3 regions of the Paraburkholderia sp. J12 genome follow, and region 3 is predicted to be linked to each of the others. Evidence: predicted binding sites of a transcription regulator. Region 3 holds the regulator's gene; each other region holds the start of a gene.
What was found. The regulator LexA, encoded in region 3, represses DNA repair genes until DNA is damaged. The targets are predictions, from matches to a motif close to ACTGTATNNNNATACAGT.
Positions count from the first base shown of each region.

Region 1: recA (recombinase RecA) is a predicted target of LexA. The motif match lies at 8,274-8,291, and genes of this name have one in related genera.
Region 2: imuA (translesion DNA synthesis-associated protein ImuA) is a predicted target of LexA. The motif match lies at 6,511-6,528, and genes of this name have one in related genera.

Region 1 covers NZ_CAJMZC010000013.1:103,350-113,346, forward strand. The annotation lists gene U5760_RS24625 (hypothetical protein) at 1-704, opposite strand, end outside; gene U5760_RS24630 (hypothetical protein) at 845-1,531, opposite strand; gene U5760_RS24635 (hypothetical protein) at 1,644-3,500, opposite strand; tRNA gene U5760_RS24640 (tRNA-Met) at 3,664-3,740, opposite strand; gene U5760_RS24645 (MFS transporter) at 3,873-5,537, opposite strand; gene U5760_RS24650 (sensor histidine kinase) at 5,817-7,397, opposite strand; gene U5760_RS24655 (response regulator transcription factor) at 7,410-8,165, opposite strand; gene recA (recombinase RecA) at 8,371-9,450, shown strand; gene recX (recombination regulator RecX) at 9,458-9,997, shown strand, end outside.
Region 2 covers NZ_CAJMZC010000001.1:810,886-820,882, forward strand. The annotation lists gene U5760_RS03810 (SDR family oxidoreductase) at 1-420, shown strand, start outside; gene U5760_RS03815 (error-prone DNA polymerase) at 454-3,978, opposite strand; gene U5760_RS03820 (DNA polymerase Y family protein) at 3,989-5,632, opposite strand; gene imuA (translesion DNA synthesis-associated protein ImuA) at 5,541-6,374, opposite strand; gene U5760_RS03830 (autotransporter outer membrane beta-barrel domain-containing protein) at 6,705-9,997, shown strand, end outside.
Region 3 covers NZ_CAJMZC010000001.1:394,340-404,336, reverse strand. The annotation lists gene U5760_RS01870 (hypothetical protein) at 471-683, opposite strand; gene U5760_RS01865 (NADP(H)-dependent aldo-keto reductase) at 1,027-2,079, shown strand; gene U5760_RS01860 (permease) at 2,368-3,429, shown strand; gene U5760_RS01855 (hypothetical protein) at 3,582-4,004, shown strand; gene U5760_RS01850 (ABC transporter permease) at 4,038-4,874, opposite strand; gene nodI (nodulation factor ABC transporter ATP-binding protein NodI) at 4,988-5,902, opposite strand; gene U5760_RS01840 (universal stress protein) at 6,191-6,664, shown strand; gene U5760_RS01835 (DUF2939 domain-containing protein) at 6,710-7,384, opposite strand; gene U5760_RS01830 (hypothetical protein) at 7,468-7,848, opposite strand; gene lexA (transcriptional repressor LexA) at 7,882-8,532, opposite strand; gene U5760_RS01820 (sulfate ABC transporter substrate-binding protein) at 8,804-9,850, shown strand; gene cysT (sulfate ABC transporter permease subunit CysT) at 9,946-9,997, shown strand, end outside.

The DNA.
Region 1 (9,997 bases), on a different contig from region 3:
ACTTCTAGCACTTCGCTTGGCTGATAAAAGCCGGAATGCACCTCGTATGTTAATCCGCTCGAGGTTGTACCTATTTTTTTATCATGCGAATCAATGTCTCCAATCATGGAGCGAAGTCTAGAGCTACCGCACGCGATATTTTTGTCTGCAACAAACAGCGCCATTTCTGCTAATCTTTCGTTGCGACTCAACCCCTCATATGCGTAGCGGTCAAAATCTCCTTTGTATGGATCTCTCTCTAAATATGCCAGATCTTTATCGAATAAATCGTCTGGAACTTTGTCTTTCGGGGTGGCAAATGCGGAGGTTTTAAGTTCTACACGATCGCCTCGATCATTGATGATAAAGTCGGAGTGTACCCTGGTGGATTCATTCAACCTCGGTGCCACACTTGCTTTCTGTACGCCTTCTGTTATTGATCTCTGATATCTATTTCCTCGTGAGTCGAGCTTGTTGACTGTGTAGCCTTCCTTTTTTAGGAATCGTCCAATGTCGACGTTTAGTGCACCTTCCTGTTCGAGTAGATCGCGGTTCTCTGCCACACTTACCAAACAATGTTCAACAATGCGTCGCCCAAGTGCGGAAATTTGTGCGATATCCATGTTGTGTGCATGAGCAGCAGTTGCTTTCGATTCGAGCCGTTCATATTCAACAAGCTGTTCCAATGCCTCTGGAGTGATTAGTCCATCTTCGTCAAATTCCATATTGCATCCCCTTTAAGTTATCGCCGAAAAGTCGCTGCCCAGAGTGTGTGTCGACGTATTGCGACCGCAGTCAGGCAATTTATCTTGCTCAAGCTCGGTTGGCTGAAAACGTCACGTTTATGATCGATTTGGAGTAGAGTCTAGGCGGGTGGGGGGATTTTGGCAATCATTTCTTCTGGATATGCTGCCTCTCGTTTTACTCGCTCCCATTCCGTCTTTAAAATTGTACTGGTTAATATGTCTGCTTCGAGTACTAACTCACGTAGGCGATTGATCAATGCGATTGCCGTCTCGCGGTTTCTCGATCCTTGTGTATCGCTCAATATTTTTCGGATCTCATCTAGAATATCACGTAACGCCATGTGATTTTTTTCATTTGGATTGAGGCGGAAGCGCAGGCGGTGGTGACGTTCTTGGTGAGCTCGGTCGATTGCTCCGTTCTTCTCCGAGAATGTGACTAGAAGCTGATTTGCTTTAATCGTACGCTGATTGAGCGGAATGCTGGTATCGCCATGCAATCTTCCCCATTCTTCTCGAACAGCATCCCATTTCCACAAATATTCTTGTGACTCTGCAAGGTGTGTTGCAATGTCTGATCGCAGTTCATCTATCCATTTTTGGCGCTTGTCAGCAATAAACGTGGCTGCTGTACGCACTGTGGACGTACGTTGAACGTCCAGAGATATGGCTGCTTGCTTGATCTGGTGTGTCGCTTGTTCGAAAATTTGATTGCGACTCTTGCTGGCAAGATAAATATTGGCGAGGACGCTGATAATGGCCGTGGTGCTTGCCCCAATAGCCGCCCAGCCCGCACTGTGGATACTCATGGGTCACGTATTTGTAGGAAAGATAGAAATATAGCTTATTTAGAGGCTATGAATTGGCTTATGTTCTAGCTGGTATCTTGTGCGGTAGTTGTCTGCGTGGATGCGTTGCCGTTTAAATTCTGATTTTGGGCGGGCGACCCCGTTTTGGTCCCGTTGGTTGTAGTGCATCGCGAAACTGAGCCCAGGTCGGGAAGTCTTCGGGCAGTAACTCAAAATGCTGAAGTTTGTCCATGGCCTCAAGCAGTGGTTCCTCCGGGTACCATTGGCTACCGTAATACGCTTCACCAGCGTTTGAGTTTTCTCCCGCATGCCCCGTCAATGCGTCACTGACCTCTTTGGGAACCGCCCGGCGACGTAGTTCATCCTTGAACGTGTGCCGCAAGCTGTAGGTTACTTTTTTCTCGTTGGTAATCTCGGCGACCTCGCGGAGATAGTCGCCAAGATCATTCAGCGTTTGCGCGGATCGCCCCTCCTCCTGTTCGGCTGCAGCTACCGCGTCGGCGACCTTGCAGGGAAAGAGCCAGTCACCGGGGCGACGTGTCGCAAAATATTCGGCAAACCCGAGCTGCATCAGATGCCGGGGCAGGGGAATATGTCGATAGGACACTTCGTGCTTGGGCTTGCGTATCAGTCCGTTCGGACTCAGTGTTGGCGTGTAGATATGAATCCAGTACTGGCCCCTCGAGTCGATTCGGACGTCATCTTGCATCAAGGTTGCGATTTCCTCGGGCCGGGCACCGAAGGCGAACAGAAAGAGCGGGAACCAGTATGCGACTTCTCGTTGAAGGGTGCGGACGGTCGTCCAGTACGTCAGGCGGCTGAAGTACTGGCGAATTTCGTCTGCAGTAAACGGATGAACGTTGTCCTTTTTGAGGCCTGTTGTCTGTGCCGTGGTGCCTCGAATGGCGAGTGAATCGAGATCGATGCCCAAGGCTGGGTTGTATTCAATTTCACCCCGGCCAAATGCATTACCGAGGATCGCACTGATGGCCTGAAGATGCTTTTTCAAGGTCCCCCGTTTGATCTGCTTCGTGTGGGCAACATGCTCGAGCCATTTGATGATGTGCTTTTTGCCCTGGATATCGGCGGTTGAGACGTCCTTGAGCGGGGCTTCTTTCCCGATGACGAAGTTTGCAAAATCGACGAAGAGATTACGGAATTCGTCGATACTGCTTTGCTTCTTTTGACCTGCATTTTTCCAGTTGTCGAAGCAGGTCTGGAAATCGTGGGGGTGAAGCCGGGGGCCAACAAAATTCGGCTTGTCGGAGTGGAGGTCAGTCGGAGGAGATTTCGCCAGGCTGGATGTCAGCAGGGGAGTCTCGACGGGCTTTCCTGCCAGTAGCGATAGTGACGCTTCCAGTGCACTCATTTCCTGTACGAGCAGGCGCATCAGATAGGACTTGCGATCGGGGCAATCCGTGGCTAGGACGAAGCCACACCATTCGCTCATGTGATCGTCCACTTCGTCAATCCACGATTCGGACGGCCGCATCCGGCGGACACACAGCTTTATTTCCTCCAGGCGCTCGGCAAGCGTGGTTTCCGTATCGGCGATTTCATCGTCATCGCATTCCGAGATGGTTTCATCGTGCCAGTGCATGGCATGGGCAACCCACCGCGCAACAAACTGGTCGAGATCCCGGCGCTCGCTTTCGATGAGGTGCGTGACGTGCCGTACAGGCCCGGCTTTCTGGCGGGCGCGGTCGTTCTCCTGCCAGGCGAGCAGTTCAGGATTGTCTTCGCGCTGTTTCTGGAGGTCGGCATCGGCCAGAGTCTGGTACGTCGCGCAGCGTTCCTTCCATTCCTGAACGCACTCGGCATAGCGTTCACGATGCCTGGATTTATCCGTACCGAGCGAACGGATGAAATTCTTTTTCTTGGAGTAGGGCCACAGGTGCTCGGGGTAGCCGATGCAGAACTGAAGTGCGGCCGTGTGGGCGACTTTTCGGGTGTTGGGGAGTTTGGCCAAGGGAGCTTCATCCATCACGTGACGGGGGCTTGCTGGGGAGCGCCCGTATACCAGTCAGGTTTACCAGTGAGGATATCGGCGGGATTCCGTAAGTCCTTGAATTCTAAGAAACCTATAAGAATCAAGGACGACAAAAAGCCCGCCGAAGCGGGCTTTTTGAATTTGGTGGCGAATCAGGGATTCGAACCCCGGACCTGCGGATTATGATTCCGTCGCTCTAACCGACTGAGCTAATTCGCCGAAGAAGAGAATTATGATGAATCGGCCGAATACTGTCAACCCCTGCGCCACAACTTTTTAGCAGGAAGCTAGCAGAAGGCTAGCGTGAAGCGGGAGGCAGCCGCGCCGCCTCCGCCAAGACCTACCCACACCTCAATCCTGCGCGTAAATATTCGAGTCCTTGGTTTCCTTGAGGAACAGCGTCCCGATCACAAAGGTCGCCGCCGCGATGATGACCGGATACCAGAGCCCCGAGTAGATATCCCCCCTGGCCGCCACGATCGCGAACGCCGTAGCCGGCAGGAACCCGCCGAACCAGCCGTTGCCGATGTGATAGGGCAGCGACATCGAGGTATAGCGAATCCGCGTCGGGAACATCTCCACCAGCATGGCCGCGATCGGTCCGTACACCATCGTCACGAGAATCACGAGGATGGTCAGGATGACCACGGTCATCGGCCAGTTCAACTGGGCCGGGTCGGCCTTGGCCGGGTAGCCCGCCGACTTCAGCGTGCCCGAGAGCGTCTTTTCGAACGCCGCGCCCTTTTCCTTGGCGTCTGCGGCCTTGCCGTCAAACGTGTCGATCACGGTGTCGCCCACCTTGATCTGCGCCATCGTCCCCGCCGGCGCCGCCACGTTCGAGTAGTTCAGGCCGGCCTTCGAAAGCGCGCTCTTCGCGATATCGCACGAGGACGTGAACTTCGACGTACCCACCGGATTGAACTGGAACGAGCATTCGTCCGGATTGGCGATCACCACGATCGGCGCGCGCTGTGTCGCGGCTTCGAGCGCCGGGTTCGCGAAGTGCGTGAGCGCCTTGAAGAGCGGGAAGAACGCGAACGCCGCGATCAGGCAGCCGGCCATGATGATGGGCTTGCGGCCGATCTTGTCCGAGAGCGAGCCGAAGAACAGGAAGAACGGCGTGCCGATCAGGAGTGCCAGCGCGATCAGGATGTTGGCGCTGGAGCCGTCCACCTTGAGGGTCTGCGTGAGGAAGAAGAGCGCGTAGAACTGGCCCGTGTACCAGACCACGGCCTGGCCGGCGGTCAGGCCGATCAGCGCGAGAATCACGATCTTCAGGTTCTTCCACTGGCCGAACGCTTCGGAAAGCGGCGCCTTCGAGATCTTGCCCTCGGCCTTGATGCGCTTGAATGCCGGCGATTCGTCGAGTTGCAGGCGGATCCAGACGGACACGGCGAGCAGCAGGATCGAAGCGACGAACGGAATGCGCCAGGCCCACGCGGCGAACTGTTCTTCGCCCACCGATTCGCGCACGCCGAGAATCACGAGCAGCGAGAGGAAGAGGCCGAGCGTGGCGGTGGTCTGGATCCACGAGGTGTAGAAGCCGCGGCGTCCGGGCGGCGCGTGTTCGGCCACGTAGGTCGCGGCGCCGCCGTACTCGCCGCCGAGCGCGAGGCCCTGCAGGAGGCGCATGGCGATGAAGATCACGGGCGAGGCGATGCCGATCGCCGCGTAGCCGGGCAGGAAGCCGACCACGAAGGTGGAAAGGCCCATGATCACGATGGTCACGAGGAAGGTGTGCTTGCGGCCGACGAGGTCGCCTAGCCGCCCGAACACGATCGCGCCGAACGGACGCACTGCGAAGCCGGCTGCGAAGCCGAGCAGGGTGAAGATGAAGCCGGCGGTGGGATTGACGCCGGAGAAGAAGCTCTTGCTGATGAAGGCCGCGAGCGAGCCGGCCAGATAGAAGTCGTACCACTCGAACACCGTGCCGAGCGACGACGCGAAGATCACGCGTTTTTCGTCGCTGGTCATCGGCGCGTGCGAAACCTGTCCCTGTCCGCCTACGGTTGCCATGTAAGTCTCCAATATTGATATGCGTATGGTCCGCGGCGCAGGCATCCTGCGGCAGGCGGTCCTGCGGATCATTATTGAAATGGAAACTTACGCAGTTCTGACGTTCCGAGCGGCTACGGGTAACTGCGGGTGAATGGGGTTCGATTAATCAAGATCGGTCAATTTGTGGGAATTTCTCAATCAACGGACATCTTCGTCGGTTAAAGTGTTTTTCTCGTCGTGGCGATCCCAGGGGCGTAAGGGTAAGTCCCATCGCTATTTCGGGATAAAGCTGACGCTTCAAGCCCCGCGCCGCAGTCTCAGCGTGACGTGCACGAGCGTTCCCGCGAGCCGCGGCGACTGTTGATAGACGTTGTCGTCGATGGCGAGCGTGCCGCCGTGCATCGTCGTGATCTCGCGGACGATGGCGAGGCCCAGTCCGCTGCCGTCGCCCTCGCGGCCGAGAATGCGGTAGAAGCGTTCGATCACGCGCTCGCGCTCCGCCGCCGGGATGCCGAGGCCGGTATCCTCGACCTCCAGGTGGACCACGCGCGCCGCCGGCTCCGGCCGCACGCGCACGGTGATGCGCCCGCCCGGCGGCGTGTAGCGGATGGCGTTGTCGATGAGGTTCGAAAGCATCTCGCGCAGCATCACCGGATTGCCGTCCACTTCGACCGTCGCACCGTCTTCTTCGTCGCTGCCTGCCACACGCGGGCCTTCGTAGCCCAGGTCCATCCGCTTCGCGAGCGCGGGCTGCACCCAGTCGCGCACGGCGAGCCGCGCGACTTCGGCCACGTCCACGGGCGTGAAGATCTGTCCCGACATGCGGTTCTCCGCGCGCGCGAGCGCGAGCAGTTGCGTGACGAGCCGCGCGGCCTGCTCGGAGCTGGTGGCGATCTGCTCGAGCGAGCGATGCACCTCGGGCGGCGCGTCCTGGCGCAGCGCCAGTTCGGCCTGGGTGCGCAGGCCCGCGAGCGGCGTTTTCATCTGATGGGCCGCGTCGGCAATGAAGCGTTTTTGCAGTTCCATGTTCTGTTCGAGGCGCGTCAGGAGGTCGTTGAACGAGGTCACGAGCGGTTCGATCTCGGGTGGCGCGCGCCGCGCCTCCAGCGGCGAGAGGTCGTCGGGGCGGCGCATGCGGATGTTCGACTGCAGCGCATGAAGCGGCGCGAGCCCGCGCGAGAGTCCGAACCACACCAGCAGGATCGCGAGCGGCAGGATCACGAACTGCGGCAGGATCACGCCCTTGATGATGTCGTTGGCAAGCTGGCGGCGCTTGTCGAGCGTCTCGGCCACCTGCACCAGCACGGGCTGGCCGCCGCTCGCCTGCGGCAGATCCACCGTCGTATAGGCGACCCGGATGTCGACGCCGCGCAACGTGTCGTCGCGGAATTCGACGAGGCCGGGCGGCGGCCGGTCGTCTTCGTGCGGCAGCGGCATTTCGCGGTCGCCGGCCACGAGTTCACCCCGGCCGCCCAGCACCTGATAGAACACGTTATCGACATTGTCCGCGCTCAGGAGCTCGCGTGTGGGGGCGGGCAGCGACAGTTCGGCCACACCGTTGACGGGATGGATCTGGCGGGCGAGCACGTAGGCGTCGGTTTCGAGCGCGCGGTCGAACGGGCCGTTGGCGATCGACTTTGCCACCAGGTACGTCACCGCGATGCTCATCGGCCAGAGCAGCAGGAGCGGTGCGAGCATCCAGTCGAGAATCTCGCCGAAGAGCGAGCGCGGGCGCGCTTCGGCCGCGGTCTCGGTTTCGTCGGGTGGGGCGAAGGGGTTGGCGTAGCGGGCGTCGCGCGCGCTGTCGTCGAGCGTGTCGAGGGTCCCGGCGCCGGGCGGGCGCGGCGCGGAGCGCGCGGCAGGGGCGGGCTCGGCCATCGTCTCGCCCGGTTACTTGTAGTAGTGGCTGGACGGCATGGCGGGCGGCGCGGGCGATGTATTCCCCGGCGCCATCGCGCTGCCGTTCGAGGCGGTCGCGCCTTGTTCCTTTTCGAGGCAGTAGCCGAGGCCGCGCACGGTCACGATGCGCACGCCGCCCGCTTCGAGCTTCTTGCGCAGCCGGTGCACATACACCTCGATGGCATTGAGGCTGACTTCCTCGCCCCACTCGCACAGGTGGTCGACGAGCTGCTCCTTCGAAACGAGCCGTCCCAGCCGCTGCAGCAGCACTTCGAGCAGACCCAGTTCGCGCGCCGACAGGTCGAGCACCTGGTCGTTGATGCGCGCCACGCGCCCCACCTGGTCGAACGCCAGCGCGCCGTGGCGCACGACCGTCGGGCCGCCGCCCGCGCCGCGCCGGGTGAGCGCCCGCACGCGCGCTTCGAGTTCGTTGAGCGCGAAGGGCTTGGCCATATAGTCGTCGGCGCCGAGGTCGAGGCCTTTCACGCGTTCGTCGACGCTGTCGGCGGCGGTCAGGATCAGCACCGGGAGGGTGGAATTGCGCGCGCGCAGGCGTCGCAGCACTTCGAGGCCGGGCATTTTCGGCAGGCCGAGATCGAGGATCAGCAGGTCGAAAGTCTGCAGGGACAGTGCGGTGTCGGCGTCCACGCCGCTCTTCACGTGATCGACGGCATAGCCCGATTGGCGGAGTGATCGGATGAGACCGTCCGCGAGTATGCTGTCGTCTTCGGCAATGAGGATTCGCATGATGCGCAAGCGCCGCAGCGCCGTCTCCATGCCCGCGCCGGGCTTGCGTGGCGCGTGGCGGTCTCCCGAAATTTCGCGGTTTGGGCAAGCATAGGGCTTGCTAAAACCACTGTTTTTTTATACAGTGTCTGCGTTCGTGCGCACAAGCTCAAATGAAGCCCGCGCATCGTCACGAGACGCCGTTCATCATAGCAAAGGACGATTCATGGAAGATAGCAAGAAAGGCTCGGCTGGGCTGACTGCTGAAAAGAGCAAGGCGCTGGCCGCCGCGCTCGCGCAGATCGAAAAGCAGTTCGGCAAGGGGTCGATCATGCGGCTCGGCGACGGCGACGCGGTCGAAAATATCCAGGTGGTCTCCACCGGCTCGCTCGGCCTCGACATTGCGCTGGGCGTGGGCGGTCTGCCGCGCGGCCGGGTGGTCGAGATCTACGGTCCGGAATCGTCGGGTAAAACCACGCTCACGCTCCAGGTGATCGCCGAAATGCAGAAGATCGGCGGCACGGCGGCGTTTATCGACGCAGAACATGCGCTCGACGTGCAATACGCCTCGAAGCTCGGCGTGAACGTGCCCGAACTGCTCATCTCGCAGCCGGACACGGGCGAGCAGGCACTCGAAATCGCCGACGCGCTGGTGCGCTCGGGCTCGATCGACATGATCGTGATCGACTCGGTTGCGGCGCTCGTGCCGAAGGCCGAAATCGAAGGCGAAATGGGCGACTCGCTGCCGGGTCTGCAGGCGCGCCTGATGTCGCAGGCGCTGCGCAAGCTCACGGGCACGATCAAGAAGACCAACTGCATGGTCATCTTCATCAACCAGATCCGCATGAAGATCGGCGTGATGTTCGGCAACCCGGAAACCACCACGGGCGGCAATGCGCTCAAGTTCTACGCGTCGGTGCGTCTGGACATTCGCCGTATCGGCTCGATCAAGAAGAACGACGAAGTGATCGGCAGCGAAACGCGCGTGAAGGTCGTCAAGAACAAGGTCTCGCCGCCGTTCCGCGAAGCCGTGTTCGACATCCTCTACGGCGAAGGCATTTCGCGCCAGGGCGAAATCATCGACCTCGGCGTACAGGCCAAGATCGTCGACAAGGCGGGGGCGTGGTACAGCTATAACGGCGAGCGCATCGGCCAGGGCAAGGACAACGCGCGCGAATTCCTGCGCGAGAACGCCGATATTGCCCGCGAGATCGAAAATCGCATCCGCGAATCGCTCGGCGTGAACGCGATGCCGGCAAACGCCAACGATTCCGGCGAAGTCGAAGTCGCGGACGAAGAGGAGTAATCCGCTTGTGATTCGCAAGGGCAGGTCCGCATCGGCGCCTCCAGACTCTCTGGCGCCACCCGAAGCGGGCCGCCCGCGCGATCCTCGCGCGCCTGGCGGTCCGCTCGAGCCCTTCGAGCCCGTCGAGCAGAAGGGCGCGCCGCTCGGCTCGTCCTTCGACGAGTTCGAATCGTCGTTCGGCAATTTCGAATCGGCGGACCCTGCGTCGTCGTCGGACCGCTTCGGACGCAGTTCCGAATCCCGCAAGGCACGCGCACCTTCCGCGCGCTCCGGCGAAGCTTCTCCTTCCTCCCGGCGTCCTGGCCCCTCGCTCAAAGGCCGCGCGCTCGGCTATCTTTCGCGGCGCGAATACAGCCGCGCAGAACTCTCTCGCAAGCTCATGCCGTTCACAGACGACGCCGACGCGCTCGAGGTACTGCTCGATTCGCTCGTCCGCGAGGGCTGGCTCTCCGACGCGCGCTTTGCCGAAAGCATCGTTCACCGCCGCGCCGCGCGGCTCGGTGCCACCCGCATCGTCAGCGAACTCAAGCGCCATGCCGTCGGCGAT
Region 2 (9,997 bases), 420 kb from region 3:
CAGGAGTCGGCCGTAACGAGCCTCGTGCCGGCCGTGCTCGCGTCGGCCCAGCCGGATGCGCAGCCCGCTGCGATGGATGCCTGGGCCACGCGCTACCCCACATTCGCGCCCGATGTCGCATTCGCGATCCGCGAGTTGTTGATTCGCAGTGCAGACGGTCGTGCGGTCTGCGGCATCGCCCAGTGGTCGGGCGACGAGCCGATGACGAAATATCAGATCGCGCAGCGCCTCGCCCAGGCGCTCGGCGTGAGCGCGCGACTCCTGGCGCAGACCCAGCCCGCCGATGCGACACCGCGCCCGCGCGACTGTCACCTCGATTCGGGCCGTCTCGAAGAACTCGGCATCGGTCGCCGTACGCCGTTCGATGCGGCGATTGGCGCGGTGCTCGGCGGATTCGAGGCACGCGGCGGCACGGCATAGACGCCGGTGAACCACGGAGCCTGAGTCGCCCGCTCAATGAAAATTCCGGCTCTCGGTCGCAAGCCGCCCGAGCAGCCGGCTGTGATCTTCCAGGCGGCGCGCGACGAGGTGCACCACTTCGCCCTCGCGCTGCACCACGCCCTCCACCGCCATCAGCGAGGACCCGAGCAACGCCTTGCGCTGCGCCTCCACGAGCGCTTCATGCACGATCACGTTGATCGAACCGGTCTCGTCTTCCAGCGAAACGAAGATCGTCCCTTTGGCCGTCCCCGGCCGCTGCCGCCCCGTGACGATGCCGCATACGCGCACGAACCGGCCGTGCCGGCAATGCGCCAGTTGCACGGCGGTACGAAAGCGCTGCTTCGCGAGCCCTGGTCTCAGCAGTTCGAGCGGATGGCGATTCAGCGTGAGCCGCAGGCTGGCGTAATCGGCGACGATCTCCGCGCCCTCGGAAGCGCGCGGCAGCGCGAGCGGCGCCTCGGCGAGCGGCGCATCGCGCAGCAGCGCCGGCACTGCATGCTGCGCGGTCACGGCCCACCAGGCTTCGCGCCGGTGCCCGGCAATGCCTGAAAGCGCGTTCGACGCAGCGAGCGCCTCCAGTTCGCGCCGCGTGAGCGCAGCACGGCGCGCGAGATCGTCGACGTCGGTAAAAGGTCCATGCGCACGCGCCGCCATCACGCGGTGCGCGGCTTCCTCCGAAAAGCCCTTGATGAGGCTGAAGCCGAGCCGCACGGCCGGGCCGCCGCAACCGTAACGGCTGGACGGCAACCTGACGCGGACGCGCCGCTTGCGTGCAAGATGACGTATGAAAGGGCTTACGAACCGGGGCCGGCTGTGCGGCCACACGGCACGTAAGCGGCGCTGTTGCTGCATCACCTCGAGCCGCAGCATCCCGGTCTTGCCGGCACCGATCCGGATGCCTGGCTGATCACGCTCTTCCAGTACGGACTCCCAGTCGCTCAACGCGATATCGGGCGGCAGCACCTTCACGCCGTGGCGTTTCGCGTCCTGCACGAGTTGCGAAGGCGAATAAAACCCCAATGGCTGACTGTTCAGCAGTCCTGCCAGAAAAGCAGCCGGCTCGTAGCGCTTGAGCCACGAACTCGTATAAACGAGCAGCGCAAAACTTGCGGCATGGCTCTCCGGGAAACCGTAATCGCCGAAGCCCTCGATCTGCTTGCAGATGCGGTCTGCGAAGTCCGCCGTATAGTCGTTCTCCATCATCCGGCGCTTGAGGTCGGCCTGATACGGCCGCAGGTCGCCATCGCGCCGCCACGCGGCCATCGCACGGCGCAGCTTGTCGGCCTCTTCGCCGGTGTAATGCGCTGCCACCATCGCGAGGTGCATCACCTGCTCCTGGAAGATCGGCACACCGAACGTACGTTCGAGCACCGGCTTTAAATCCTCCTTCGCATATTCGACCTTTTCCTCCCTCGCCCTGCGCTTCAGATACGGATGCACCATATCGCCCTGAATCGGTCCGGGCCGCACGATCGCCACCTGGATCACGAGGTCGTAGTATTCGCGTGGCCTGAGGCGCGGCAGCATGCTCTGCTGCGCGCGCGACTCGATCTGGAACACCCCCACCGTGTCGGCATGGCAGCACATCTCATACACAGCAGGATCTTCGCGCGGAATGTCCTGCACGCCGAACTTAGGCAGCCCGTGCCGCAGCGCGACGAACTCCAGCGAACGCCGGATTGCCGACAGCATGCCGAGCGCCAGCACGTCCACTTTCAGAAGCCGCAGTGTGTCGATATCGTCCTTGTCCCACTCGATGACATAGCGGTCCTTCATCGAGGCATTCTCGATCGGCACGAGGCGCGAGAGCTTGTCCTTCGCGATCACGAAACCGCCCACGTGCTGCGAGAGATGACGCGGAAAGCCGCGCAGCTCGCGCGTGAGCCGGATGAGTTGTTGCGTGACGTGCGAGTCCGCGGCAAAGCCCGCTTCCTCCAGATGATGTGCGATCGAATCGGGACCGTCCCACCACTGCTGCGCGCCCGAGATCTTTTCGACGAGCGCGGTATCGAGCCCGAGCGCCTTGCCGACATCGCGCAGCGCGCTGCGCGAGCGGTACGTGATGAGCGTAGCCGCAAGTGCAGCGCGGCGCGTGCCGTACTTTCGATAGACATACTGAATGACTTCTTCGCGCCGCTGGTGCTCGAAATCGACGTCGATATCAGGCGGCTCGTTGCGCGCACGGGACAGAAAGCGCGCAACGAGCATCTTCATCTGCACCGGATCGATCTCGGTGATTCGCAAGCAGTAACACACCACCGAATTCGCCGCCGAGCCGCGCCCCTGACACAGGATGTTTTGCGAGCGCGCGTAACGAACGATGTCGTGAACGGTCAGGAAATACTTTTCGTATTTCAGCTCGGTGATCAGCTCCAATTCTTCCTCTATCTGATCCGAGCGCTTCTTGTTCAAACCATCGGGCCAGCGCTCGCGCACCCCCTCCATCACGAGATGGCGCAGCCAGGTCGTGGGCGTTTGGCCGGCCGGCACCAGCTCCTCGGGATATTCGTAGGCCAGTTCGGCAAGCGAAAACGTGCAGCGGCGCGCGACATCGAGCGTCGCATCGAGCGCGTCGCGCGGATACAGCGTGCCGAGGCGCAGGCGCGAGCGCAGATGCCGCTCGGCGCTCGGCTCCAGCGCGCGGCCGCACGCGACGAGCGGCCGGCCTATGCGGATCGCGCTCAGCGTGTCCTGCAACGGCTTGCGCGAACGCGCGTGCATCAGCACGCCGCCCGCTGCGACAAGCGGCAAACCGGTTTCCTGCGAGACGTAGCGCAAGGCTTCGATCTGCGTCTCGTCGCCGCCGGTCTGCCAGAGTTCGAGCGCAAGCCACGCACGTTCCGCCGCGAAACCCGCCAGCCAGTGCGCGGCACGCAGCGTCTGCGAGAGCGTCGCCGTGCGTTGCGGCACCAGCAGCAGGACGCAGTCGCGCAAATGCTTCAGATGTTCGAATGCGGGCTCCGGGTCGGTGAAATCGTCCGGATACACCCGGTAGTCGCCCTTTTCCGCCCGCGAACGCGCCAGCGTAATCAGCTCGCACAGGTTGCCGTAACCCTCCCGATTCATTGCGAGCGCAACGAGTGTGCAGAACGGCGCGTCCTGCGCCTTGGCCACCTCGCTCATCGCGACGAGATTCAACTCGCTGCCGATCAGCAGATGCAGCGACGGCACGAAGGCGCCGAGCTTCTCCGCTGCCGCCGGGCCATCGCTCGCCCGTACCTTGCGCACGGCTTCTTCGTGGGCCTGCTTGAGCGGTTCGTCATGCTCGTTCAATGCGCTGAACGCGCGCACCACACCGGCGAACGAGCATTCGTCGGTGATGGCGAGCGCCTTGTAGCCGTGCTGGATCGCCCGCTCGACCAGCTCCTTCGGGCGCGAAGCGCCGCGCAGGAACGTGAAGTTGGTGAGGCAGTGCAGCTCCGCATAGTCAGGCAGATGCGCCGACGCAGCCGGCACGGCAGCCTGACCGCCCGGCTGCGCGGAAGAAGAGAAAGAGGAAGCGCGCGGCGCCTCGTCCGCAGGACCCGACATCGACATGATCGCCGCTCTAGCCGAAAAGCCCTTGCAGATACCACTGCCCGCCCATGCGTTCGCGATAGAGCCAGAACATGCGGCCCTGATCGTCGGCGGCCACGTAGTAGTCGCGCTCGACGGTGTCTCCGTCCCACCAGCCGGCCTCGATGCGCTCGGCGCGCGTGAGCGTTTTCAAGGGCCGCCGGTACACCGGGTGGTCGCCGCGCATGGCGAGCTTCAGCGGCTTTTCGAGCAGCCATGCCGGACGCGGCTGCGACGGCAGCGGCACCTCGGGCAGATCGAGCAAGGACTGCGGAGACGGCCCGGCATCCTGCGCCGGATTGCGCGGCCTGGCGGCCTTGCCCGCTTTGCCATCCGCTTTGTCATCCGATTTTCCGCCCGCCGATCGCCGCGTGCCCGCGCGAGACGCTCGAGACGGGCGATAAGGGCGCGCCGCCATCGCGTGCTCAGGGCGGTGATCGTCCTCGACAAAAAGCTGCAACACGTTCTGCTCGCCCACGCGCGCGCCAATGCGCTCGAACAGCTGCGTGAGCGACGCTTCCGACGCTTCGGGCATCGGGAACAGCGTGTCGTTGGGCGCAGCGTATTCGCTCACCTCGGTGGCGACGAGCGCGAGGTCGATCACCGGCGCGGCCAGCTCGGTCTGGTTCAGCTTCTCGCGCAACAGCCACAGTAGATGCCCGGCGTCGCGCGAGGGCGCCGCCCACGCGAGCGTGAGACTCGACGTGCGCGGTGCGTGGCGCGAAGCCAGCTCGTGATCGAGCCGCAGCTCGAATGCGGTGAGCGCCACGTGCTGCGCGGCGAGCCAGCCCGCCAGCTGCATCACGAGACGGCGCGCGGCAAAGAGCAGCGCCTCGGCGCTTTCCACACGCGCCTGCAATTCGAGCGCGGCGCGAAACGTGGGCGGCGCGCTGAACGCCACGCGCGGATCGGGCGCCTCGCTGCGCGCCTGGGCAAGCCACGTGAGCACGCCGTCGCCGAAGCGGCGCACGACGCCGTCACGCGGCAGGCGACGCAGATCGGCGAAAGTCGCGCAGCCGATCTGCGTGAGCGCGTGCTCGTGCTGGGCGGCGAACGGCGCGAGCGTGACCGGCAACGCATCGAGCACGCGCGCGAGCGTCGCTTCCTTGAGCACATGCCAGCGGCGCGAAGTCTTCGTGGCGCGCGCCTGCGCGAGCGTCCACGCACCCCAGGCCGTAGGCGCGCAGGCAATGCGTGCAGCGTGACCGCAGCCGGCCACCGTGGCGGCCACTTTCGCGAGCAGCGCGCGCACGCCGCCGAACAGGCGCAACCCGGAGCCGACCTCCAGCAACAGCGTATGCGACGGCGCGAACGACACCTTCGGCGTATAGGCGAGCAACGCGAGCGCGAGCGCTTCGAACGCGCGGGTCTCGCGCACCGGATCGGGTTCGAGCAGCACGAGGCCCGGTGCGAGCGCGAGCGCATGGGCGCGCGTGCCGTCGGTGCGCACGCCGAGATGAAAGGCGTCGAGATCCGGAATCAGCACGCGCGCGTGATCGGCCAGCGCATAGCAGCGGGCGTGCGGGCCGTCCTGCGGCTGCGCCTCAGAGGGAGGCAGAAACGCCCGGTCCGAGAGGCACGGCGGCCTCACGGCCTCCAGCGGCAAGAGCGGCAAGGTGACGGCGATCCACAACATGATTGACCCCGGGCCGCGGCGCAGCAGATGACGGCCCCGCGGGGGGCAGCACGGCATCCTGCAGCGGCAGCGTAACGACGAGTGGCTGGGCGGGCGGCGGCCCGCGGCGTTTGAAAATATCGACGGACATGGCGGCGAGCTGCATCCACTGGCGCCGGTTGAGGCTCGTATCCGCGGGCGGCGGCACCGGCGTGCAGACCATGCGCAGCGGCGCCGGCGACGACTGGTTGCGCGCAGCGGGCGGGCGGACCAGAAACGCGAGCGCCTGCGAATCCTGGGCGGCGACCTGGAGACGGCGCACCGCGTCCGGACGCGCCTTCGCCTGCCAGAGCAGCACGGCGCCGATCCCCTCCTGGCGCAGCGCCTGCTCGGCGACCCAGGGCGCCTCGGCCTCGCCCGCGCGCACCCAGATCACGCGCTCGAGCGCGAGCCCCCAGGCCTTGAGCGCGCACGCATACGGCTGCCAGGGCGGCCCGACGAGCAGCACGTGCCGGCCGGCCGATGCCGTCAGCGTGCGCAGCGCCGGCGCGACGAGCCGCATCTCGCCGATGCCGCCCTGCTCCACCAGCAGTTCGGTCAGGCTGCCCGCGGGCCAGCCCGCGCCGGGCAGGAGCGCGTCGAGCGTGGCGTGGCCGCTCGACACCGTGCGTTCGAGCGCGCGCGCTAGCTGATCGCCTTGCCAGATCCGGCTTTGCAGCCGGGGCGGCAGATGCGTCGCCGCAAGCTGGAGTGCTGCTGCCATGGGTGCGCTCGTTCAAAGGATTCAGTCAAAAAGGCTCAGTCAAAAGGGAATAGCTCCCCCTGCCCGGCCTGAAAAAGGGGGCATGACGGAAGGGGCGCCCGGCGAAGGGGCGCCCGGCGCGAAAACCGCACCGGAACCTGTATATTTATACAGTATTTTTTGGGATTTGGGAAAGAGGTCCGCAGGATGAGTCCGGCGGGATCCTCCCGACCCAATCGTCGCAACGAAGCCGCTCGCCACCGTCCCACGCAGTTTTAGAAATAAGTGCTATAACGCGCGAATCACACGCCCGTTTGCGAACAGAGTGCTTGACCAGCCTGGGAGAGCAATATGAAAAACAAAACGTGGAAGTGGCGAAAGTGGCAGAAGCTGCGGACGTTGCGTGCAGGAGGTTTCGCAATCCTGACGGGTGCAGCGCCTGCCGTCGGCCATGCGACCTGCAGCGCTACCGCGCCGGCCAGCAATACGACCGTGAACTGCACGGGCACGAGCATTCCTTCGGTGGTCGCCGTGAGCGGCAGCACGGGCGTTACCGTCAACATCGCGACAGGCGCGACAGGCAGCTATACGCTTGCGAGCACCCCCACACCGTTCTCCGTCGATACTTCGAGCGCCATCACGAACAACGGCACGCTCTCGCTGTCCGGCAACGGCACAGGTGTGGCGAATCGCGGCGCGATGCTGATCGGCATGAACAACGGCAACACGATCACCAATGCCGCGAACGGCATGATCACCACGACGGGCGCCTATAACGACGGCATCGCGGCAAACGGCAACAACAACACGCTGATCAACAACGGCACGATCACGACCTCGGGCAGCAACTCGTATGGCATGACGGCGGCGTGGGGGCAAAGCAATACCGGCGCCACGGGCAACCAGCTCGTCAACACGGGCACGGTCACGACCTCGGGCAGCAACGCGCGCTCGGCCTCGCTGCTGGGCGGCAGCGGCACCATCACCAACAGCGGCACGCTCACGGCAGCAGGCCGGGACGGCACGGCCGTCTATATGCAGGGCAACAACGACACGCTCGTCAACAGCGGCACGATCCAGACCACCGGCACCGCATCGAGCAGCGGCAACGTGGATGCCGTCGTGTCGAACACGGTGGGCAGCTCGTTCACGGCAACGATCACGAACCTCGCGGGCGGACAGATCATCAGCAACAACGGGATCGGCGTGCGCTCGACCAACGGCAACACCACGATCACGAACGCCGGCCTCATTCAGGGGGGCGGCGGCACCGCGATCCAGAACGGCAACGGCAACGACACCCTGATCCTGCAAACCGGCTCGCAGATCATCGGCACGGCCAACGGCGGCGGCGGCACCAATGCGGTGTACCTGCAAGGCACGGGCACCGCATCGAACGCATTCATCAACTACCAGAGCCTGACGATGCAGGGCACCGACTGGACCTGGTCGGGCACGGGCACCTTCTCCACCGCGCTCGTGCAAAGCGGCACGCTGAACCTGACCGGCACGCTCGGCACGACCACGGCCACGGTGGTCGCCACCGTCAATAGCGGCGCCACGCTGCAGGCCAACGCATCGAACCTGCCGCTCTCCGTGACCGATAACGGGCTCGTACGCTTCCAGCAGGACGGCGCCGGCACCTATACCGGCCTGATCGGCGGCACGGGCGCGGTGGAAAAAACCGGCGCGGGCACGTTGACGCTCGCGCCTGCGACCTCCGGCGGCAACACCTGGTCCGGCGGCACGACGATCACCGAAGGTACGCTCTCCGTTGCCGCCGACAATGCGCTCGGCGCTTCATCCGGACCACTAACCTTCAATGGCGGCACGCTCCAGTTCGGCAGCGCCTTCGACCTCGCAGCGAGCCGCGCGATATCGATCACTTCGAATAACGGCACTATCGACACGCAGAGCTTCGATTCCACGATTGCGCAGAACATCGCCGGAGCGGGTTCGCTTACCAAGATCGGCTCCGGCACGCTCACGCTGAACGGCGTGAACAGCTATGCGGGCGGCACGAACGTGAATGCGGGCACTGTGATCGTCGGCGACGGCACGAGTGCAGCGGCGGCGCTTTCGGGCGGCGGCCCCGTTGCGGTGGCATCGGGCGCGACGCTCGGCGGCTATGGCAGCGTGACCGGCAACGTCACGAACAGCGGCACGATCGCGGCGGCGAACGCACTGGCCAGCCTCGCGAGCGGCGCGACCGGCAACTTTCAGATCAACGGCAATCTGACGAATGCGGGACTCGTGCAACTGGGCGGCAGCGGAGTGGGCAATACGCTGACCGTGGCCGGCAACTACGTCGGCCAGAACGCGACGATCGCGCTCAACACCTATCTGGCCGGCGACGGCGCCGCCTCGGACCGGCTGGTCGTGAGCGGTGGCACGGCGAGCGGCACGAGCACGCTCAAGGTAACGAACGTGAATGGCCCCGGCGCGCAGACGGTCAGCGACGGCATCGAAGTCGTGCAGGCCACCAACGGCGCGACGACGAACGCCGGTGCGTTCGCGCTGTCTGGCGGGACGATCGAAGCCGGCGCCTACGCGTATTACCTCGCGAAGGGTGGCGTGACGGACGGCAGCGGCAACAACTGGTACCTGCGCAATACGGTGCCGCCGGCGGAACCCTCGCCCACCACGCCCCCCTCGACATCGTCTACGACGCCTCCCACCACCGAATCGCCAGTCACCCCGGCAGAAAACACGCCCGCGCCAATCACCGAGGCCGTCGACAATGCCGGTTCCAACACGGCTCCCGTCCCGGTCTATCGCCCGGAAGTGCCGCTCTATACGGAAGCGCCGAGCGTTGCGCGTCAATTGGGACTCCTGCAAATCGACACCTTCCACGATCGCCAGGGTGAACAGGGGCTGCTGACCGGAGACGGGTCTACACCGGCCGCGTGGGCACGCGTCTGGGGCGGCTACAGCAACCTTCACCAGGGCGGCAGCGTCGCCCCGGCCTTCGACGGCACGGTGTGGGGCATGCAGGTCGGCCAGGACCTCTATGCGGACAGCACGCCGGGCGGACAGCACAATCACTATGGCTTCTTCATGGGTTTCGCGCGTGCCGTGGGGGACGTGAACGGCCTCGCGCTCGGGCAGCCCGGTCTTGGCGTGGGTTCGCTCCAGGTCAACACGTATAACCTTGCCGGCTACTGGACGCATATCGGCGCCGGCGGCTGGTATATGGATGCCGTCGCGATGGGCAGCACGCTCACGGTACGCACGAATTCGATCGATAGCGTAAGCGGCTCGACCGACGGCAACGCCTTCACGGGTTCGGTCGAAGCGGGGCTGCCCATCGCGCTCGGCGGCGGCTTCACGGTGGAACCTCAGGCGCAACTGGTATGGCAATGGCTGTCGCTCGACAAGTTCGACGACGGCATTTCCAATGTCACGTGGAATAACGGTAATACGTTCCTCGGCCGTATCGGCGCACGCTTGCAGTGGGCGACCGAGACGAACGGCATCGACTGGAAGCCGTGGCTGCGCGTGAACGTGCTGCGCTCGTTCGGCTCCGACGACAAGACGACGTTCAGCGGCACAACGACGATAGGCACGCCGGTGGGACAGACGATGGGACAGATCGGTGTGGGGATCGTCGCGCAGTTGACGAAGCGCGGCAGTGTGTATGCGAC
Region 3 (9,997 bases):
CAATGTAAACATACAGTCCAGTACAGGACGTCGCTGGCCTAAAATGGGCGCAAACTTCAGAACGTGTCGCAGCAAACCTGCAACAGTGCTGGTGCGATAAAGTGAAGTGTGTTCCGAAATTGGAAAGCTAAGTCATTGTTTTAGTACACTTATTGAGAGTTTGACGCCTCGATTGTGATTCCTGTCGTCGTGGGTTCGAGTCCCATCAGCCACCCCAACAGAATCAAGCACTTGGCCCGGTCTTTACGACTGGGCTTTTTGCTTTCTGGAGTCCGTGTAGGTGTCATATAACCGGATTTCGTCAATCGCAGCTCGCGGCGTCACTGCATGCCGCGCTGTAAAGGTCGGAGAGGGCACGCCGCCTGCACGGCTCTTCTCTAACGTCGAAGAGGTTGCCGGACTGGCGGCAACTACCCGGAATCCGGGTAGTTGATGCGCGACGTGGAACCTGCGGCCAGACCAACGCCTCATCACTTTCGCGCGCGGGCTATTGTCTCGGCCGCGAGCTTTTTTGCCGCCGCTTCCATCGTCACGCCAGCATCCCATTCGAGCATGACCGCCGCGCCGCAGGCATGGCAAGTCGATATCTCGCCGTCGTGCGACTCGACGTCGAATCGCTCCTCGCCGCGATAGCCGCATCCGGCGCACTCATAGACGTAAAGAAGTTTGCCGCTTCGCGCCATGACCCGTCCCCTCCATCTCGTGGAATATCTGGCTGCTGTCTATTTCTTCTGCCTGCGCGTTTGTCTCGACGTGCTGTTTTAAATGTACGGCTCGCCGCGTCTGTTGGGAAGCGGAGCAGATTGTGCGGCGCGGGAAGTCGCAGTATCCAATCACACCGTGGCGGCTTGATTGGCGCGATTATCACCGCCCTGCGTATCTCGCCGATGCGAGCCGCCGACATGGTTTTCACGACCAACTCCGTTTTCCGTGGAAACCATGCCCGCCACATGGCCGATTCCCTGAAAAATCCGTCCCGCCGTGTTAGTTTCATCGTCTGACTAACTGACGATGGAATACGCTTCGATGGAATACCGCACACTCGGCGACACGGACGTGAAGGTGAGCCTGATCGGTCTCGGCACGATGACCTGGGGCGAGCAGAATACCGAGCGCGAAGCGCACGAACAGATCGACTACGCACTCGATCAGGGCGTCACGCTGATCGACGCCGCGGAAATGTATCCCGTGCCGCCGCGGCCCGAGACGCAGGGCTCGACCGAGCGCTACATCGGCACGTGGATCGCACAGCATCGCAGCGCGCGCGATCGTTTCGTACTCGCCACCAAGATCACGGGGCCGGCGCGCCAGCCGCACAATCCGCGCCATATTCGCGGCGATGCCAACCAGTTCGACCGCAAGAATCTCACCGAAGCGCTCGACGGCAGCCTCAAGCGCCTGCAAACCGACTACGTCGATCTCTATCAGCTGCACTGGCCCGACCGCAGCACCATGACGTTCGGCCGCAACGCCTATCCGTGGATCGACGACGCCTATACGGTGCCGATCGAGGAAACGCTCACCGTGCTCGCCGATTTCGTGAAGGCCGGCAAGGTGCGCCACATCGGCGTGTCGAACGAGACGCCCTGGGGTGTCGCGCAGTTCCTGCGCGCTGCCGAAAAGCTGGGCCTGCCGCGCATCGTCAGCATCCAGAATCCGTACAGTCTCGTGAACCGCACATTCGAGGGCGGTCTTTCGGAGTTCACCCATCGCGAGGGCGTGGGGCTGCTCGCGTATTCGCCGATGGCGTTCGGCTGGCTCTCGGGCAAGTACGAGGGCGGAGCGCGTCCCGAAGGCGCGCGCATCACGAAGTTCGAACGCTTCCAGCGCTACAGCAAGCCACAGGCCGTTGCGGCCACCTCGCGCTATGTGGCGCTCGCGAAGGAGCACGGTTTGACGCCCGCGCAGTTCGCGCTCGCCTTCGTCAACAGCCGGCCGTTCGTCACCAGCAACCTGATTGGCGCAACCTCGATGGCGCAGCTCAAGGAAAACATCGCCAGCGTAGACGTGAAACTCTCGCCCGAGGTGCTGGAACAGATCGACGCGCTTCACGAGCTCCAGCCCAATCCGGCACCCTGAGTGTCCGGGCGTCATGAGGCGCCTCGTCTCGTAATGGCGGGCCATACCGCCTGATCCCCCGGCCGCACCGCTGCAATGGCGGTGCGGTTTTCTCCGCAGGCGCCGGCAAGCGGGGCCCCGCTTCACCTTACTCGACGGGCGCGGAGCAGCCCCGAGCCACCCCGGTCGCCCACAAGCCGTTTGGCGATTCTCGCCGCATACACTACGATCCAGCTTGCACTGTCGGGGCCGCATCACGGAGGCGACCCCCGGCAGCCCTATCCATTTCCTTCCCGGAGAACCTTCACGATGACGAGCGCACGCGACGCGCAACCAACGCCCTCGTACGGCTGGCCCATCTTTCTGCTGCTGGCGGTGGCCGGGCTTTTCTACGTGAAGTGGTTCCCGTACTACCACCGCGCTTTCACGGCGGAGGCGACGCATTCGATCGGCAAGTCCATCCTGATGGGCGCCGATGCCAGCCCGCCGGTGCCGTCCTTCACCGCTGCGCTCGATTACGCATGGGCCTACGGCAAGGCGATCTGGCAGGCGATGGTGCTGGGTCTTCTACTCGGATCGGCGGTGCAGGCGCTCCTGCCGGTGCAGTGGGTCGCGCGCGTGCTCGGACGCCAGGGTTTCGGCAGCGTGGCGGCGGGCGGATTGCTCGCTGTGCCCGGCATGATGTGCACCTGCTGCGCCGCACCCGTGGTGGCCGGCCTGCGCGCGCGCAATGCGTCGGCGGGCGGCGCGATCGCGTTCTGGCTCGGCAATTCGGTGCTCAATCCCGCCACGCTCGTGTTCATGGGTTTCGTGCTCGGCTGGCAGTGGAGCGCGCTGCGCCTCGTGCTGGGTGTGCTGATGGTCTTCGGTCTCGGCTGGCTCGCGAACCGTTTCGTCACGCGCGAGGAGGCGCAGGCCGCCGACGCTCGTCTTGCCGAGCTCGCGCAGCAGCAGGCGAGCGGCGGCAATATGTTCGTCCGCTGGCTGCAGATTTTCGCGCGTATGGCGGTGCGTCTCATTCCCGAATACATCGTGCTCGTGCTGCTGCTCGGCGCGGCGCGCGCGTGGCTCTTCCCGCACATCGGTCCCGAGGTGACGAGCAGCCTCGGCTGGATCGTCGCATTCGCCGTGGCCGGCATGCTGTTCGTGATTCCGACCGCGGGCGAAGTGCCGATCATTCAGGCGATGCTCTCGCTCGGCATGGGTGTCGGTCCGGCGGGTGCGTTGCTGATGACCTTGCCGCCCGTGAGCGTGCCTTCGCTGGCGATGCTGGCGGGGTCGTTCCGCACGCGTATCCTGGCGCTGGTGGCGGCGGTGGTGGTGCTGTTCGGCATCGTCTCCGGGCTGGCCGCGGTCGCGCTGGGGTTTTAGCGGTATTGAAGTACAGTGGGTCTGGCGGGGACGGCGGCGCGGCGCGTCGGCAACGCCAGGCGGCAGCACAACGGATTCACGCATCAACGACGGACGACGCGAAGCACGTCGGCCCGTACGCATAGGAGAGGGGCTTCGGCCCGGTAATCAGCATGGCACAGCAAAAGACGAATCCGAAACTCGAGCAGGCGCTCACGCGCGGCGATCTCGCCATACGCCAGGCCAATTCGGCCCGCGCCACCGCGGTGCTGCGCGCACTCGGCAAGATGATCGTGGAGGCGTCGGCGACGATCGGCGTCGAGGCGCACACCTCCATCCCCGACGGCGACCGCATCTACGATCCCTCCGAAGGCCTGTGGCCGCAGCAGTTGCTGGTGTCGCTCGACGGTCCGGTGGAAGACTCCGATCCTGAGGAGATCCGCACGGTGCGTCTGCTCGCCGAAACGGCGGCCACGATGTTCCGCGTGGAATGGCATCGCGCCGACGGCAAGCTCGGCCGCCAGGAGGGCGGTCCGTTCGCGACGGTCGCCTTTATTTCGGACGTCGATATTCCCTGGGGCGACGACGAAGATTGACCGGCGCGCACGCGCGCCGTGTGCGCCCGCGCTTCAGCGCATCATGCGCCGGCGGAACAGTACGGTCGCAATCGTGAACGGCACCGCCACGTACAGCGCGAGCACGAGCAGATGCGTGCCCGCGTTTTCGAGCGGGCGGCCGAGCATCGCCGGACGGATCAACTCCACGGCGTGGGCGAGCGGCAGCATCAGCGTGATGTGCTGCGCGGCCGACGGCAACTGCGTGATCGGGAAGAACACGCCTGAGAGCAGCAGCATGGGCGTGAGCACGAGCGTCTGGTAGAACATGAAGAAGTCGTACGAAGGCGCGAGTGCGGTGACGATCATCGCGCAGCTCGCGAACGCGAGCCCGGCGAGGGCGATCACGGGCAGTGCGATCAGCATCGACGGAAAGCTCGCGTAGCCCAGCACTCCCGCCACGATCATGATCGCCGCGCCCGAGAGCATCGACTTGCTGGCGGCCCACACGATCTCGCCCAGCACGATGTCGCCGAGCGAAAGTGGCGTATGCATGATCGCTTCCCATGTGCGTTGCACGTGCATGCGCGAGAAGCCCGAGTACATCGACTCGAAGCTCGCCGACATCATCACCGACGACGACACCGTGCCCGCGGCGAGAAAGGCGATATACGAGACGCCGTCCACATGGCCGACCATGAGCCCGAGCCCGAAGCCGAGACCGAACAGATAGATCATGGGATCGGCGAGATTGCCGAACATCGAGGCGATCGCGAGCTTGCGCCACACGAGATAGTTGCGGCGCCAGACGGCGATCCAGTGCGTGGCGTTCGAGGGCAGCGCCGCGCGCGGCTCGCGTTGCGGGGAACTGGCGGGGCGCGCGGCCGCGCGGTCTTCGGTGCGTGCTTGCATGGTGGGGAGGGAGGCGTCCTCGCGGGTTTCGTCGTGCCGGGACATACGCGTTTCCGGTTCGGCTGCTTTTCGTTCTGCTGCGCTGGGTCGTGCTGCTTCTAGTCCTGTCGCTGCTAATCTTGCATCTCGCGGCCCGTGAGCCGCAGGAAAACGTCTTCGAGATTCGCCGGCCGGTGCAGGTAGCGCAGGTCCGCGCGATGGCGCAGGCGCTGGTGCACGGGCTGCGGATCTTCAACGTAGCAAAAGAGCGTCTCGCCGCTGATTTCCGTGCGCACGGCCAAGGGTGCGAGCTCGTCGCGCAAGGAGGCGGGGTCCGGTCCATAGACCTCGATCACGTCGCAGCCGATCTCCGATTCGATCAGCGCGTTCGGTGCGCCCTCGGCAATCTTGCGGCCTTCCTCGATCACGCACACCCGCTTGCAAAGTCGTTCGGCCTCCTCCATGAAATGCGTCGTGAGCAGAATCGTCTTGCCGCGCGCGAGCAGCGAGCGCAGCCGCTCCCAGATGAGGTGGCGCGCCTGCGGGTCGAGGCCGGTGGTGGGTTCGTCGAGCACGAGCACGTCGGGATCGTTGACGAGGGCGCGCGCGAGCGTGAGCCGCCGACGCATGCCGCCCGAGAGTTCGCCCACGCGCGCATCGGCCTTGCTTTCGAGGCGCGCGAATTCGAGCAGCGGCGCAACGAGGTCGCGTGCCTCGCGTGCGGAGAGGCCGAAGTAGCGGCCGAACACCAGCAGGTTCTCGCGAACGGTGAAGTCCGGATCGAGGTTGTCGAACTGCGGCACGACGCCTACCCGCGTGCGCGCTTCGCGTGCTCGCGCGGGCACCGGTTCGCCGCACAGGCTGATGCGGCCCGCGTCGGGCGCGACGATGCCCAGCAGCATGCGCAGCGTCGTGGTTTTGCCCGCGCCGTTGGGCCCGAGCAACCCGAAGCACTCGCCGGGCATGACTTCGAACGACAGGCCGTTGACGACCTTCCTGTCTCCATAGTGTTTGATGACCTGCTCGAATTCGATGGCGGGTGCGGGCATGGGCCGTAATGGGCAGTGAAGGAAGATCCGTCGATCAAGCGGTGCACGCGATGCACCATGAGGGGGCCTATTCTAGAGCAATCCTGCCTCGGTGGCTGGCGGCGGGCTGTCCGCGAAACCTGCCGCGACAAGCTTTGCCTCAGCAATGACACCGGACATGGCGAGGCACTGTGCGGTCTGCGCAACGGGGGCCGGACCTGGCGTTTTCCAGCCCTTGCATGTGGAATTGCGGCGCACCATCATAAAGTCGCACGGCCCGCGCTTCCGAGCGGGCGGGGGAGAAACATCATGGCGAGCTACAAGAAAATTCTGCTTTGTTACGACGGCTCGCGCGAAGGCCGCAAGGCACTGCGCTGCGGGGCGGATCTCGCACTCGATCTGCAAGCGGAAACGCATTTGCTCTCGGTGGTCGACATGCGTGCGACGATCGCACAGAGCGCGGGGCTTCTCACGGACGTGGCCTGCGGCCGCTTCGAAGAGACAGCCCGGGAGATCCTGCAGGAAGGGGTGGACTGGCTGACCGAGCGCGGCGTGCACGCGCAGGGTCATTTCGCGTTTGGCCATCCGATCGACGAGATCGCGAATCTGGCCAACGAGTTGAATGCCGATCTGGTGGTAGTGGGTCACCGCTGCCGCACCGGGCTCTCGCGCTGGTGGATGGGCGCGGGCAACACGCTGCTGCTCGACCGGGTGTCGTGCAGCATTCTCGTGGCGTGTTCCTCGGCAGCGGAGCAGAAGCAGCAGGCGCAAGCGGCGGCCTGAGTTCGACCTCGGACTTTGCCGCGTGCGACTAATGCACTTTCGGCATCATTGACCGGAATCGTTCAGTTCGACGGCCGCGAGCTTCCACGAAAACAGTCCATGGCGCTGCAGGACGGCGGCATAACGTTCGCCGTTCGCGCTGCGCTGCCACGTCACGACGAACTCGTTGAGGCTGCGATAACCCGCCGTGGTTTGCGGCCGGGATGCCGGTTGTTCGCTTTCCGGCGGCGCGGCCGTCGTGGCCGAAGCAGCAGGCGTGCCGGAATTGTCCGGCGTATTGACGGGGGCGGGTGCTGGCGGCGTGGCGCTAGCGTCCGTGGTCCCTGCCGGCGGCGGCGCTTCGCCGGGCTTGCCCGAGGGCGGCATGCCGTTGAGCAGCGCCGCTACGCCGTCGGGCGTCGCGTACGCGTCCACGAGCGGGCCGATGAGTGCCGCGCCGATCACCGCACCGAACAGCAACAGCGGATTGCTGCTGTGCTGCGCCTCGATGCGCCGCTGCAACAGCTCGCCTACCTGTTGTTTCAGGCTTGCCCGCAACGCGGGGTAATCGACATATTCGTTCAGAGTGGCCGCATCGCGCGCGTCGGCGGCCGTTTTCAGGCGATTCAGCGCCACATATGGCGAGGCATAGCCGTAGCCCAGTGCCGCCACGATCGCCAGCGCTATCAGCACGATAGCGACGGGCCGGGTCCAGTTTTTCTTCGAAACGGATTCAGTCATCGTTCAATTCGGGTATCAGCCCGATGCAATAGGACACGTCGTGTTGACCGTGCCTGCGCCGAAACGATCCCGAATTCTTCCACTTAGCGGGCGAGTGCCGACGGATCGGCTTGCTGTTCCGCGATGCAGCGGTCGATCATGCGGCACACCGCATCCACGGTACCCACCATGATCAGGCGCGATTGCCCGTGATAGACGCGTACCGGCGCCCGGCGCTCGGGATCCGCATGATTGAGTGCGCTGTTGAGCGAGACACGCGCGAACGCCGGTTGGGCGGAAGGCAGCGGCGGCAGATCGACCGGGCCCGAAGGTGCCGCGGATTCGTGATCGGCGGCCTCGAAGAGCGAGCCGGACAACGCGGCGGCCGTTGCGCGCGCATTGCGTGCCGCGCAGTCGGCGAGGCCGCGCAGATGGCGCAGGCGGCCAAATTGGCGAAAGGGCAGCAGACGGGCAAGACGTTCCATAACTCCCTCCAGACAGCGTTTAGCGTTCGGTTATCAGAATTCGGTGGGGCGGATCAGGCCGACCGCAATGCCTTCCAGCGCGAATTCCGCGCTGCCGGCTTCGACGAAGATGTTGTCGTAGTCCGGGTTTTCGGCAATCAGCTCGAGGCCGTTCGGGCGGCGCTTCAGGCGCTTGACGGTCACGTCGTCGCCAAGGCGCGCGATGATGATCTGGCCGTCTTTCGCCTCGCTTTTCTTCTGCACCGCGAGCAGGTCGCCGTCCAGGATGCCGGCGTCGCGCATCGAGAGGCCGCGCACCTTCAACAGGTAGTCGGGCTTGCTCGAGAAGAGCGCCGGGTCGCAGGCGTAGTGCTGCGAGATGTGCTCTTGCGCGAGGATTGGGCTGCCCGCCGCCACGCGGCCGACGAGCGGCAGCGAGAGCTGCATGATGCTGGCGTGCGGCAGCGTGAACTGGTGCGGGAGGTCGTCCGGCCCGGGCATGAGACGGATGCCGCGCGACGCGCCTGCGGCCAGTTCGATCACGCCCTTGCGTGCCAGCGCGCGCAAATGTTCCTCGGCGGAGTTTGCGGAGCTGAAGCCGAGCTCGGCCGCGATCTCGGCGCGGGTGGGCGGGAAGCCGGTGCGCTCGATGGCGCGCCGGATCAGATCGAAAACCTGCTGCTGTCGTGCGGTGAGTTTGGTCATGGCGCCACTGTATGGATAGACAGGTGACTGTATTTTTATACAGTATTCGGCGCTTTTCAAGTGTTACTTGAACTTCTCCATTTGGCCGACGCTAACACGCCGCACTCCGGCGTCCAGACGGACGAAAACGCGTCTGCGCGGACGCGCCGTCCGCCCTTACCACTTTTACGTATTAAAAAATGAGCAAACATTATTTTTAATGATTTAAGCCAATCGTTAGACTTCCCCTCATCGTTAGCGGCAACCACATACGACAACACGGAGAAAGTGGATGGGTCACAGGAATACGGGGAAAGCAGGCTGGCTGAAGACGCTGGCCGCGAAACTGGTCATCGGCCTCGCGCCGCTCGCCGGCATGGCTGCGCTGGCGCCGGCCGCCCATGCGGATACGTCGCTGCTGAACGTGTCTTACGACCCGACCCGCGAGTTCTATCAGGACATCAACGACGCTTTCATCAAGGACTGGAAGGCGAAGACCGGCGAGACGCTCACGATCAAGCAGTCGCACGGCGGCTCGGGCGCGCAGGCGCGCTCGGTGCTCGACGGGCTGCAGGCCGACGTCGTCACGCTCGCGCTCGCTTACGACATCGACGCGCTGGCGAAGAAGGGCCTCGTGGCCGCCGACTGGCAAAAGCGCCTGCCCGACAACGCCTCGCCGTACACCTCGACCATCGTGTTCCTCGTGCGCAAGGGCAATCCGAAGCACATCAAGGACTGGGACGACCTCGTGAAGCCGGGCGTTTCGATCGTCACGCCGAATCCGAAGACCTCGGGCGGCGCGCGCTGGAACTACCTCGCGGCCTGGGCCTACGCCGAGCATCAGCCGGGCGGCAATGACGAGAAGGCGAAGGAATTCGTCACGAAGCTCTACAAGAATGCCGGCGTGCTCGATTCGGGCGCGCGCGGCGCGACGACGAGCTTCGTGCAGCGCGGCATCGGCGACGTGCTGATCGCATGGGAGAACGAAGCGTTTCTCTCGCTCAAGGAGTTCGGTCCGGACAAGTTCGAGATCGTGGTGCCTTCGGTGAGCATTCTGGCCGAGCCGCCGGTGGCGGTGGTGGACAAGGTGGTGGACAAGCGCGGCACGCGCAAGGTCTCGGAGGCTTACCTGCAGTTCCTGTATTCGGAACAGGGCCAGGAGATCGCCGCGAAGAACTTCTATCGTCCGCGTTCGGACAAGGTGCCGGCGGCGCTCACGGCGAAGTTCCCGAAGCTCAAGCTGTACACGGTGGACGATACGTTCGGCGGCTGGGCCAATGCGCAGAAGATCCATTTCGCGGATGGCGGGGTGTTCGATTCGATCTACCAGCCGCAATGACACGACAGGCGGCCTGAAACGGCCTCCCACGAGCGCGCCCGCGAGGGCGCGCTTTTTGGCGCACGGCGCCGCAGCACTCTGAAAGAGCGACGAGCATGACGACGTTTCGATTACGCAAGCCCAGCGCACTGCCGGGTTTCGGCCTGA